DNA from 2 places in the Pseudoalteromonas sp. SWXJ133 genome. Region 2 is predicted to be linked to the other one. Evidence: riboswitches for the same ligand, from Rfam matches in the RefSeq annotation. Region 2 holds a riboswitch; the other holds the start of a gene.
The links. Region 2 has a riboswitch for cyclic di-GMP ahead of I6F40_RS06630 (OmpA family protein). Riboswitches for the same ligand answer to the same signal wherever they lie in the genome.
Positions count from the first base shown of each region.

Region 1: another riboswitch for cyclic di-GMP. It lies ahead of I6F40_RS15745 (chitin-binding protein); the one in region 2 lies ahead of I6F40_RS06630 (OmpA family protein).

Region 1 is NZ_JADYXJ010000024.1:26,221-30,631, forward strand. Features, by position in the region: gene I6F40_RS15730 (AzlD domain-containing protein) at 1-228, opposite strand, end outside; gene I6F40_RS15735 (AzlC family ABC transporter permease) at 225-929, opposite strand; gene I6F40_RS15740 (cytochrome b/b6 domain-containing protein) at 1,037-1,693, shown strand; cyclic di-GMP riboswitch class I at 1,782-1,854, shown strand; gene I6F40_RS15745 (chitin-binding protein) at 1,951-2,514, shown strand; gene I6F40_RS15750 (S9 family peptidase) at 2,656-4,411, shown strand, end outside.
Region 2 is NZ_JADYXJ010000006.1:149,749-154,159, forward strand. Features, by position in the region: gene flhA (flagellar biosynthesis protein FlhA) at 1-1,176, shown strand, start outside; cyclic di-GMP riboswitch class I at 1,343-1,424, shown strand; gene I6F40_RS06630 (OmpA family protein) at 1,526-2,404, shown strand; gene I6F40_RS06635 (sigma-54 interaction domain-containing protein) at 2,425-3,738, shown strand; gene I6F40_RS06640 (flagellar hook-basal body complex protein FliE) at 3,755-4,078, shown strand; gene fliF (flagellar basal-body MS-ring/collar protein FliF) at 4,088-4,411, shown strand, end outside.

The DNA of each region.
Region 1 (4,411 bases), on a different contig from region 2:
AATAATGGCGACTATTGCTGCGCTTAAATAAGGGTTTTGCCAGTTTAAGTTAATGCCATCTTCATTCAAAAACACGATAGGCACCCAAATTGCTGTAAGCACTGCCGGTGCACTAAAGCTTAAAAATTGCTGCATTTTAGGGCCTACTTTAAACGGCAAAGCACGGTGTAAAAATAAATAACGCGTAAAAAATGTAATGCATGCCATGAGTAAAATAGTCGTCATCATGGCGTTACTTCCTTTTTAGTGGTTAGTCTTGCTGTGCTGTAACCTGCGGCCATTGCCAGCAGCGCTGAGCAAACAAGCCATAACTCAAATCCTGTGCTTTTTAAAAGCGTTGCGCTAATGCCTGCTACAATTACCGTAACGAGTGAGGCCAAATTTTTAATGCCCGGAATAACCAAAGCTATAAACGTGGCAGCAATGGCAAAGTCGAGCCCTAAATTAGTTAAGTCGGGCAGCATTGTGCCTGCTACAATGCCAATTAACGTCCAAATATTCCATGCAATATAAAAGCTAAAACCAGCGCTCAATGCGTATATTAAACGTGTTTTTGTTCTGTATGCTTTTCTATGGTGAGAAAATGCAAACAGCTCGTCGGTTAAAACAAAGCTCACCGGTAAGCGCCAACGCATAGGTTGATCAATGACCTTATGACGCACAGCTAAACCGTATAAAAAGTGCCGAGAGCTAATAATAAATGTTGTGAATAAAATTGTGAGCAATGGTGTGTTGCCCGCCATAAGTTCAATCGCAACAAGCTGTGCAGAGCCTGCAAAGACTAATAACGACATTGCTTGGGTTTCTAGTGCACTAAAGCCATTTTGAATCGCTAAAGAACCACATAAAATACCCCAAGGAACAACGGCTAAACACAGAGGTAGCATATCTAAAAAGCCTTTTAAAATAGCTTTTTTAACTGGTTGCATGATATTTACTCGCACGGCTTGTAGAATGGCTCATAAGGATACCTTAATATTATGATGTTAAAGTAGTTAACGAATTAGATAATACTGTTTTTTTAAGGATAGGCGCAATGACGACGTTAAAAGTGTGGGATGGGTTTATTAGATGCTTTCATTGGTTTTTGGTTGTAAGTATTGCAGTGCTTTATTTTAGTATTGAAGAGGGCATGATTGAGCTTCATTTTGTTGCTGGCTTTTTTACTTTAGCACTTATAGTAACACGTTTAATTTGGGGTGTTATTGGTAGTAAAACCGCGAGATTAAGTGGGTTACTGCACTCTCCTAGAGCTATTTTAAAGGCGCTAAAAACACCAAGCGAATCGTTAGGCCATTCAGCACCCGGTAGCTGTATGGTGATAGTGTTTTTTATATTGATCATAACGCAACTTGTAAGTGGCTTAATGAGCAGTGATGGTATTTTAACTGACGGGCCGCTTGCTCAATATGTGTCTAGCGATACGATTGATTTTGCCAATTGGCTACATGAGCTGAATTTTGACATTTTACTTTATGCTATTGGCTTGCATGTATTAGCTATTATTGTTTATAGAATAAAAGGCAAACCGCTGGTTAAGGCGATGATCACAGGCTTAAAAGAGTTAAAAGCGGATGACTCTGAGGCTAAAGTAACAAAAGCGTCTTGGCCTGCGTGGTTAATATTTATATCTTTATTGGTGTTGCTGGTATTTACGTGGGCGAAAGAACCTTTAACTTATTTATTTAGTTAAAAACACATTAAACCAACCTTAAAGGGTTGGTTTTTGTTTTTGGTTACATTCTTTTGTTTGATTGTTATGCGAGGCCGAATTATAATCGCCGCATTGCTGGCAAACTAGCCGAAAGGTTAGGATGCAAAGTTTCCAAAAGCTATGGTAGCGGGACTACTGCATAACGTGTTGTTATGTATCACTTGCCCTCAGTGTATTTTTTGTGTATCCATAGTGTATGGATAAGATTTTGTAACTCTTAAGGTGTTGCCGTGTTTATGCATACGTCGTTGGCCTGTGGAAAGTGGTCAACAATAGGTTGCTTAAATCATCATACCCAATTGTTTATTGGCGATGTGGTGAGTGTAACCTTTTATGACATGCAAGGAGAGCTAGCTAGTTTATCATTTGATTACAAAATCACCTCGCTTGAACAAGGTGAACCTCACGCATGGCCACGTTTAGTTGCCGAGCATATTAACGTGCATGTACCCCTTGTTAGCGCAGGTAAAATGACCGAACAAGGTTTAATTGTTGCCTATAGAAACAATGAAATTTTTGCTTTGCAAAGCAGTGGTATATGTAAAGCGCATGTCGATTTTCATTGTATTGCAAAATGCGATGAGCGTGTTGTTAATAACCTTGATACTTATGATTACGTGTACCCTGAAAATTGTGAAAACTATAATGCGGGTACAAAGGTATTGCAGCCAAAAACAGGGCATGTTTATCAATGTAGGCCTTGGCCATTTAATGAGTTTTGCCGCGCGAGTGACGATAAAAAGTTTATGTTCGAGCCCGGTGTAGGACAAAGTTGGGCTATGGCTTGGCAGCAAATATAAAGCTCAAGTGAATTATCTTCCCAAAGGTATAGCGGTTTTAGTAATGAAGCGTTTACCGTTTTAGCCCATCCAACTATTGGATGGGCTTTTTTATTTTTATGATAAACTGCAAATCACATTATTTTTTTAATTGGTTTTGTTGTGTCTCGTCCTGACTACTCTTTAAGTTTATTACCTAATTTCCCGATTGCTAAACTGCAAGCCCATACATTAAGTACCCACAATAAAATACGTACCGATAATTACTATTGGATGCGCGATGACGATCGCCAAGATGAGCAAGTACTTGCGCATTTACATGCTGAAAATGCGTACTGCGATGAACAGTTAGCTGCTATGAAGCCACTACAAAATACACTTTTTGAAGAGTTAAAAGCACGCATTGTAAAAGATGATAATTCGGTACCCGTTAAAGACGGGAAATACTGGTATCACTCAGAAGTTCGTGGTGATGATGAATACTCGCGTCATTATAGAAGTACAAGCATAAAGGCTGATAATAAAGAGCTTTTACTTGATGTGAATGTATTAGCTGAAGGATTTGAGTTTTTTGAGCTAGGAGAGGTCGCACTAAGCCCATGCGAGCAGCTTATGGCTTACTCTGAAGATACTGAAGGTCGTCGTATTTATAATGTTCGCTTTAAAAGCTTAACGACCGGTGAAATGCTACCTGATGTACTTGAAAATACAGAAGGGCAGGTTGTTTGGGCTAACGACAATAAAACTGTTTTTTATGTAAAAAAAGATTTAAAAACGCTACTAGGATACCAAGTATTTAGGCATGAGCTTGGCAGCGAGCAAAGCCAAGATGTAATGGTTTACGAAGAGCAAGACAGCAGCTTTTTTATGGGGCTTGGTAAAAGTCGCGACGAAGGCTTAATTATTATTGATTTAGCATCGACAGAGACCAACGATACATGGGTGCTTGATGCTAATAAGCCCACTGACGAATTTAAAGCATTAATGCCGCGTGAAGATGGCCACGAGTTTGACGTAGATAAGCTAGGTGACACATTTTATATTGTGACTAACTGGCAAGCTAAAAACTTTAGATTAATGACAGCAACAAACGAAACGATTGCTGATAAAACACAATGGTTTGAGCATACAGCTCACAGAGAAAATGTACTGCTTGAAGGTGTAGAGTTATTTAATGACTTTTTGGTATTGAGTGAACGCGAGCAAGGGCAAGCTCGATTCGTAGTTGTTAATAGGTTAGGGGATCGTATGGCACTTGAGTTTGCCGATCCTTGTTATTATGCTGCAATAGCAATGAACCCAGAGCCAGACACTCGCACTGCGCGTATTTATTACTCAAGTTTAACAACACCAGGCTCTTTATATGATGTTGATTTAGCAACTGGCGAAAAAACACTACTTAAACAGCAAAAAGTACTCGGTAGTTTTAATGCCGATGACTATCAGTCGGAGCGATTAATGGTAACTGCTCGCGACGGAGTTAAAGTACCTGTATCTGTTGTTTATCGAAAAGACAGCTTTAAAAAAGATGGCACAAATCCGTTATTTCAATACGGCTATGGCGCCTATGGCTATACGATTGATCCTAGTTTTTCTAGTTCGTCACTGAGCTTGCTCGATCGTGGCTTTGTTTATGTTATTGCGCATGTTCGAGGCTCTGAAATGCTAGGTCGCGAATGGTATGAGCAAGGTAAAAAAGAGCATAAACAAAATAGCTTTAGTGACTTTATTGATGTGACAAAAGCGCTTGTTGATCAAGGTTATTGTGATAGCAATAAGGTGTTTGCCTCAGGCGGCAGTGCCGGTGGCCTATTAATGGGGGCGGTTGTAAACCAGGCACCAGAGTTATATTGCGGTGTTGGCTGTCATGTACCATTTTTAGACGTATTAACCACAATGCTTGATGAAAGTATTCCAC
Region 2 (4,411 bases):
GCGTTTTTGGGTTTTGCAATTCCCTTACTCTACGTTTCTTGGCGATTACAAAGGTCACTCCCCACAACAGAACTGCTCGAAGCTGAACAAATAACTGACTCTATTTTAAGTGAGCAGCAAGCTAGCTTAGAGTGGGGAGATATTTCTCATGTCGATAAATTGTCAGTGGAGTTAGGGTTCAGGCTTGTTTATTTAGCTGATAAAAATAAAGGCGAGGAACTGGTTAAAACTCTGCGAGGTGTAAGAAAAAACCTGTCAGAGCAATTAGGGTTTTTATTACCTGAAATCCGAATTAAAGATAATTTAAAGCTAAATCCTCAAGAATATAAAGTTAATCTAACAGGCGTTCCCGTTGCAAACGGTTTTTTAAATGCCAAAGAACTACTCGCTTTAAACACCGGAGATGTTTATGGAACTCTAGACGGAGAAATTACAACCGATCCGGCTTACGGACTAGAAGCAGTTTGGATTAAAGACGATAGCAAAGCTAAAGCTTTAAATATGGGTTATTCAGTTGTAGATCTTGGTACGGTAATTGCTACTCATACTGGTAAGATTATTAAAGAACACTTAGATGAGCTGTTTAGTTACGAAGATGTTCAGAGATTAAATGATAGATTGAAAGAAATTTCACCTAGTCTGGCTGAAACTTTTGAAAAATCATTATCGACTAACTTACAGCTGAAAGTTATTCGGTTATTACTGCGAGAACATATTAGTATCAAAGACATTGTAACTATAGCAGGAACTTTAATTGATAGTGTTGAAGTAACAAAAGACCCTATTTTATTGGTTTCTGATGTTCGTTGCGCATTACAAAATGTATTAGTAAAACAGGTGATGGGTAATAAAGAAGAGCTTGCCGCTTACAGTCTTGATGAAAAGCTTGAAAGTACAATGCAAAGTTCACTAGATCAAGCGATGCAGGCAGGAAAAGTGGCATTAGATAGCTTTCCTGTTGATCCTAATTTATTAGGGCAATTTCAACGGATGATGCCCTTACTTGTTGATGACATGAAAACAAGGGGGGTGACTCCCGTTTTAATCGTTATTCCTCAGTTGAGGCCTTTGCTTGCTCGGTATGCAAAGAGTTTTACAAAAGGTGGCTTAGTTGTTCTTTCTTATAACGAAATTCCAGACTTTGTGAGAGTTAATGTTCTCGGGTCATTAGGTTAATCTCGTTTATTAGTTATGCTGAATAAGTGATGAACTAAATGCAATTATAGTTGCATTTGGTTCTAATTAACTATAACCTTGAAAATAAAGTAGTCCATATGGGTTACTTTTCATGTTGTGAATTATCACTTTTTAAAAAATAAAAGTAATAAAAGTAAAGTTAAAGTAAATTAAATGGCAAGCTTCACGAAAGTGTAGGACGCAAAGCTACCAGTCTAAGGGATAACTAAGATCGTGAGGCTACATTAACTTAGCGACATCGTTTAATACTATAAATGTATTTTTATACATTTCGCTGTTTATATTAAATAGGACCTAGTTGGTCTATTCAAGGTTGTATGGAATACTCATGAGTTATATTTTCACATCAATTAAACTTTTAGTTTGTTGTCTGTTTTTAATTTTTACAATTAATGATGCAACAGCAAAAGAACAGGTTTTTACTCAAGCTTATGAAAAAGGTTTATGGTCTACACAAGAAAGTTCTTTTTCTTGTCGGTTGAGTCAAAATTTTGACAGCTACGCATCGTTAGAAATTATTCGCGTTCCTGCAGAACCCCAAAAATTAGTTCTTAAATGGCTAATACCAGATAAAACTGTAACTGATGTTCAAGTCCACTCTAAGAAAGCTGATTGGCAGTCGAAAAGTATTTCCCCTCCGCAACTTAATTTATTCACTTCGGATATTGCAAATAATACAGCTACATTTGATATTAATGAAAGCACCTTACTAAGAGTAATAAAACAAGGTGGTTGGCTTGATAGTATTATAGGTTTTGGAGATGAACAATTACGCCTGACATTTACAAACATTTTCAGTAGTGATGTTATTAAGCAATATCAACATTGTTTAACTAATCTATCTCCTTTGTCATGGAAGCAGGCAAGAGATCATGAAATTCACTTTAAAACAGGTAAACGTACGGTTTATCAACAGGACGATTTAGACTTTTTGAAAGATCTTGTCCGTTATGTTTCGCTAGATAAAGGTGTAACTAAAGTCATGGTTGATGGGCACACTGATAATGTAGGTTCTCCTTTAGCAAATCGTCTGCTTTCGAAAGAAAGGGCAGATGATGTAGCTTCAAGATTAGTCGAATTTGGTTTGCCTAAAGGTATGTTAGAAGTGCGAGCTCATGGTCAACGTTATCCTATTGTCGAAAATTCAGAAAAAGGACTAGCGTCCAATCGTCGTGTTTTGATTCGTTTGTTTCGACATTCAAATTAATGTGTTTTGTAGGGGATAAAATGAGCCAAAAGTACCTTTTATGGATAAGTGAACAGCAGCCGGATATTGAGTTTATAGAAATAGTTATATCTGAAAACTTCAAATTTTTGCATACCAATTCTATTGCTGAAGCAGTAAGCCATTGTATTAGTATTAAACCAGAGCTTATTTTTGTTGATGCGGATATTAAAAACATTGAATTAGTTGAATTAATTAAGCTTATCCGCAAAACGTGTCCGATTACTCAAGTAGTCTCACTTGTTGATTCTTCGCAGAGTCAAATTGCGTCAAAGACTATAAATATTGGTGGCGCAGTTGATTATTTATTAAAGCCTTTTTTTGAGCAACAGCTAAAAAATACTATTCGTAATGCTAATTCAATGAAGAACGGCGTTGAAGATTTAATTGCTGTATCGACTAAGTCACAGCAAGTTTTGCGCTTAGCTAACCGGGCTGCACAAACATCAGCAAGTGTGTTAATTAGCGGGGAATCAGGCACGGGTAAGGAAAAGTTAGCTCATTTCATTCATAAAGCTTCTGAACGTAAAGATAAACCTTTTGTAGCGGTCAATTGTGCTGCAATACCTGAAAATATGCTTGAGGCAATATTATTTGGACATAATAAAGGCGCATTTACAGGAGCCGTTAACTCCCAAGAAGGTAAGTTTGAACTTGCAAATGGAGGAACAATATTACTTGATGAAATAACTGAGCTACCACTTGATTTACAGGCGAAGTTACTGCGTGTTTTACAAGAACGTGAAGTTGAAAGATTAGGTAGTCATCAAAAAATCAATCTAGATATACGGATTATTGCTGCTTCTAATAAAGTACTAAGAGAGCAAGTAGAAAAAGGGTATTTCAGAGAAGATTTATTTTATCGATTAGATGTATTGCCACTTAGTTGGCCAGCACTTCGTGATAGAACAGATGATATTTTACCTTTGGCTCATTATTTCATTAAGAAATACGGTTCATCTGAGTATCATATTAGTAAACAAGCTGAAGACCTTATGCTTTGTTACAACTGGCCTGGAAACGTACGAGAGCTTGAAAATGTTATGCAAAGAGCGCTTGTCATGGCTCGTGGTGCAGAGATTCAATCTGATGATCTCAATCTGCCTAACTGTTTACCTGCGGCAGCTACCTTTTGCTCATCTCAATTGAAAGAAAATAAGAAACAAGCTGAATTTGATTATATTTATAGTTTACTAAGTCGCTTTAAAGGACATAGAACTCAAACAGCTGAAGCGCTTGGAGTGAGTACTCGAGCATTAAGATACAAACTTGCCGCTATGCGTGAATACGGCATTGATATAGATGCAATAGCATAATTTAAAGGAAACCCTAATGTCCCCAATTGAAAGTCAACGATTGATGCTTGGTAAAATGATGGAAATGCAGCAGTTAGCTGCATCTGATCGAATTGAGCCTAATATAATTCCTAATGAAAATGTAAATATAGGTGAAGATTTTAAGTATGTAGTTCGTTCCATAAATGAACAGCAAAATATTGCTGGAGATATGATGAAAGCCGTTGATACGGGACAAAGTGAAGATGTTGTTGGTGCTATGATCGCAAGTCAAAAAGCAAGCTTAAGCTTTTCGATGCTTATGGAAATGCGAAATAAAGTGCTCAATGGTATTGATGATGTAATGCGAATGTCACTCTAGAGGCTGATGATGAAGGGCGAATTAACTAAAGTTCCAGAATTAGATAACAACGACATGAAGCTAAAAGAAAAAGTCGTGAACTTCTCTAATAAATTAAACTTCAATGCTGGTAGTGATAGAAGTATTGCAACAATAGCATTATTAGCAACGCTTGTAGCAGCGACAATCGTATTAATATTATGGACATCAGCAAAAAATTACGTACCTCTTTACGGTAACCAAGAGAGTTATGATAAAGCTAATATTCTTGAGATTTTAGATACTGAAGAAATAACATTTCGAATTGATACCGATAGCGGCAATATTTTAGTTCCACAAGAAAAGTTGGCTGAT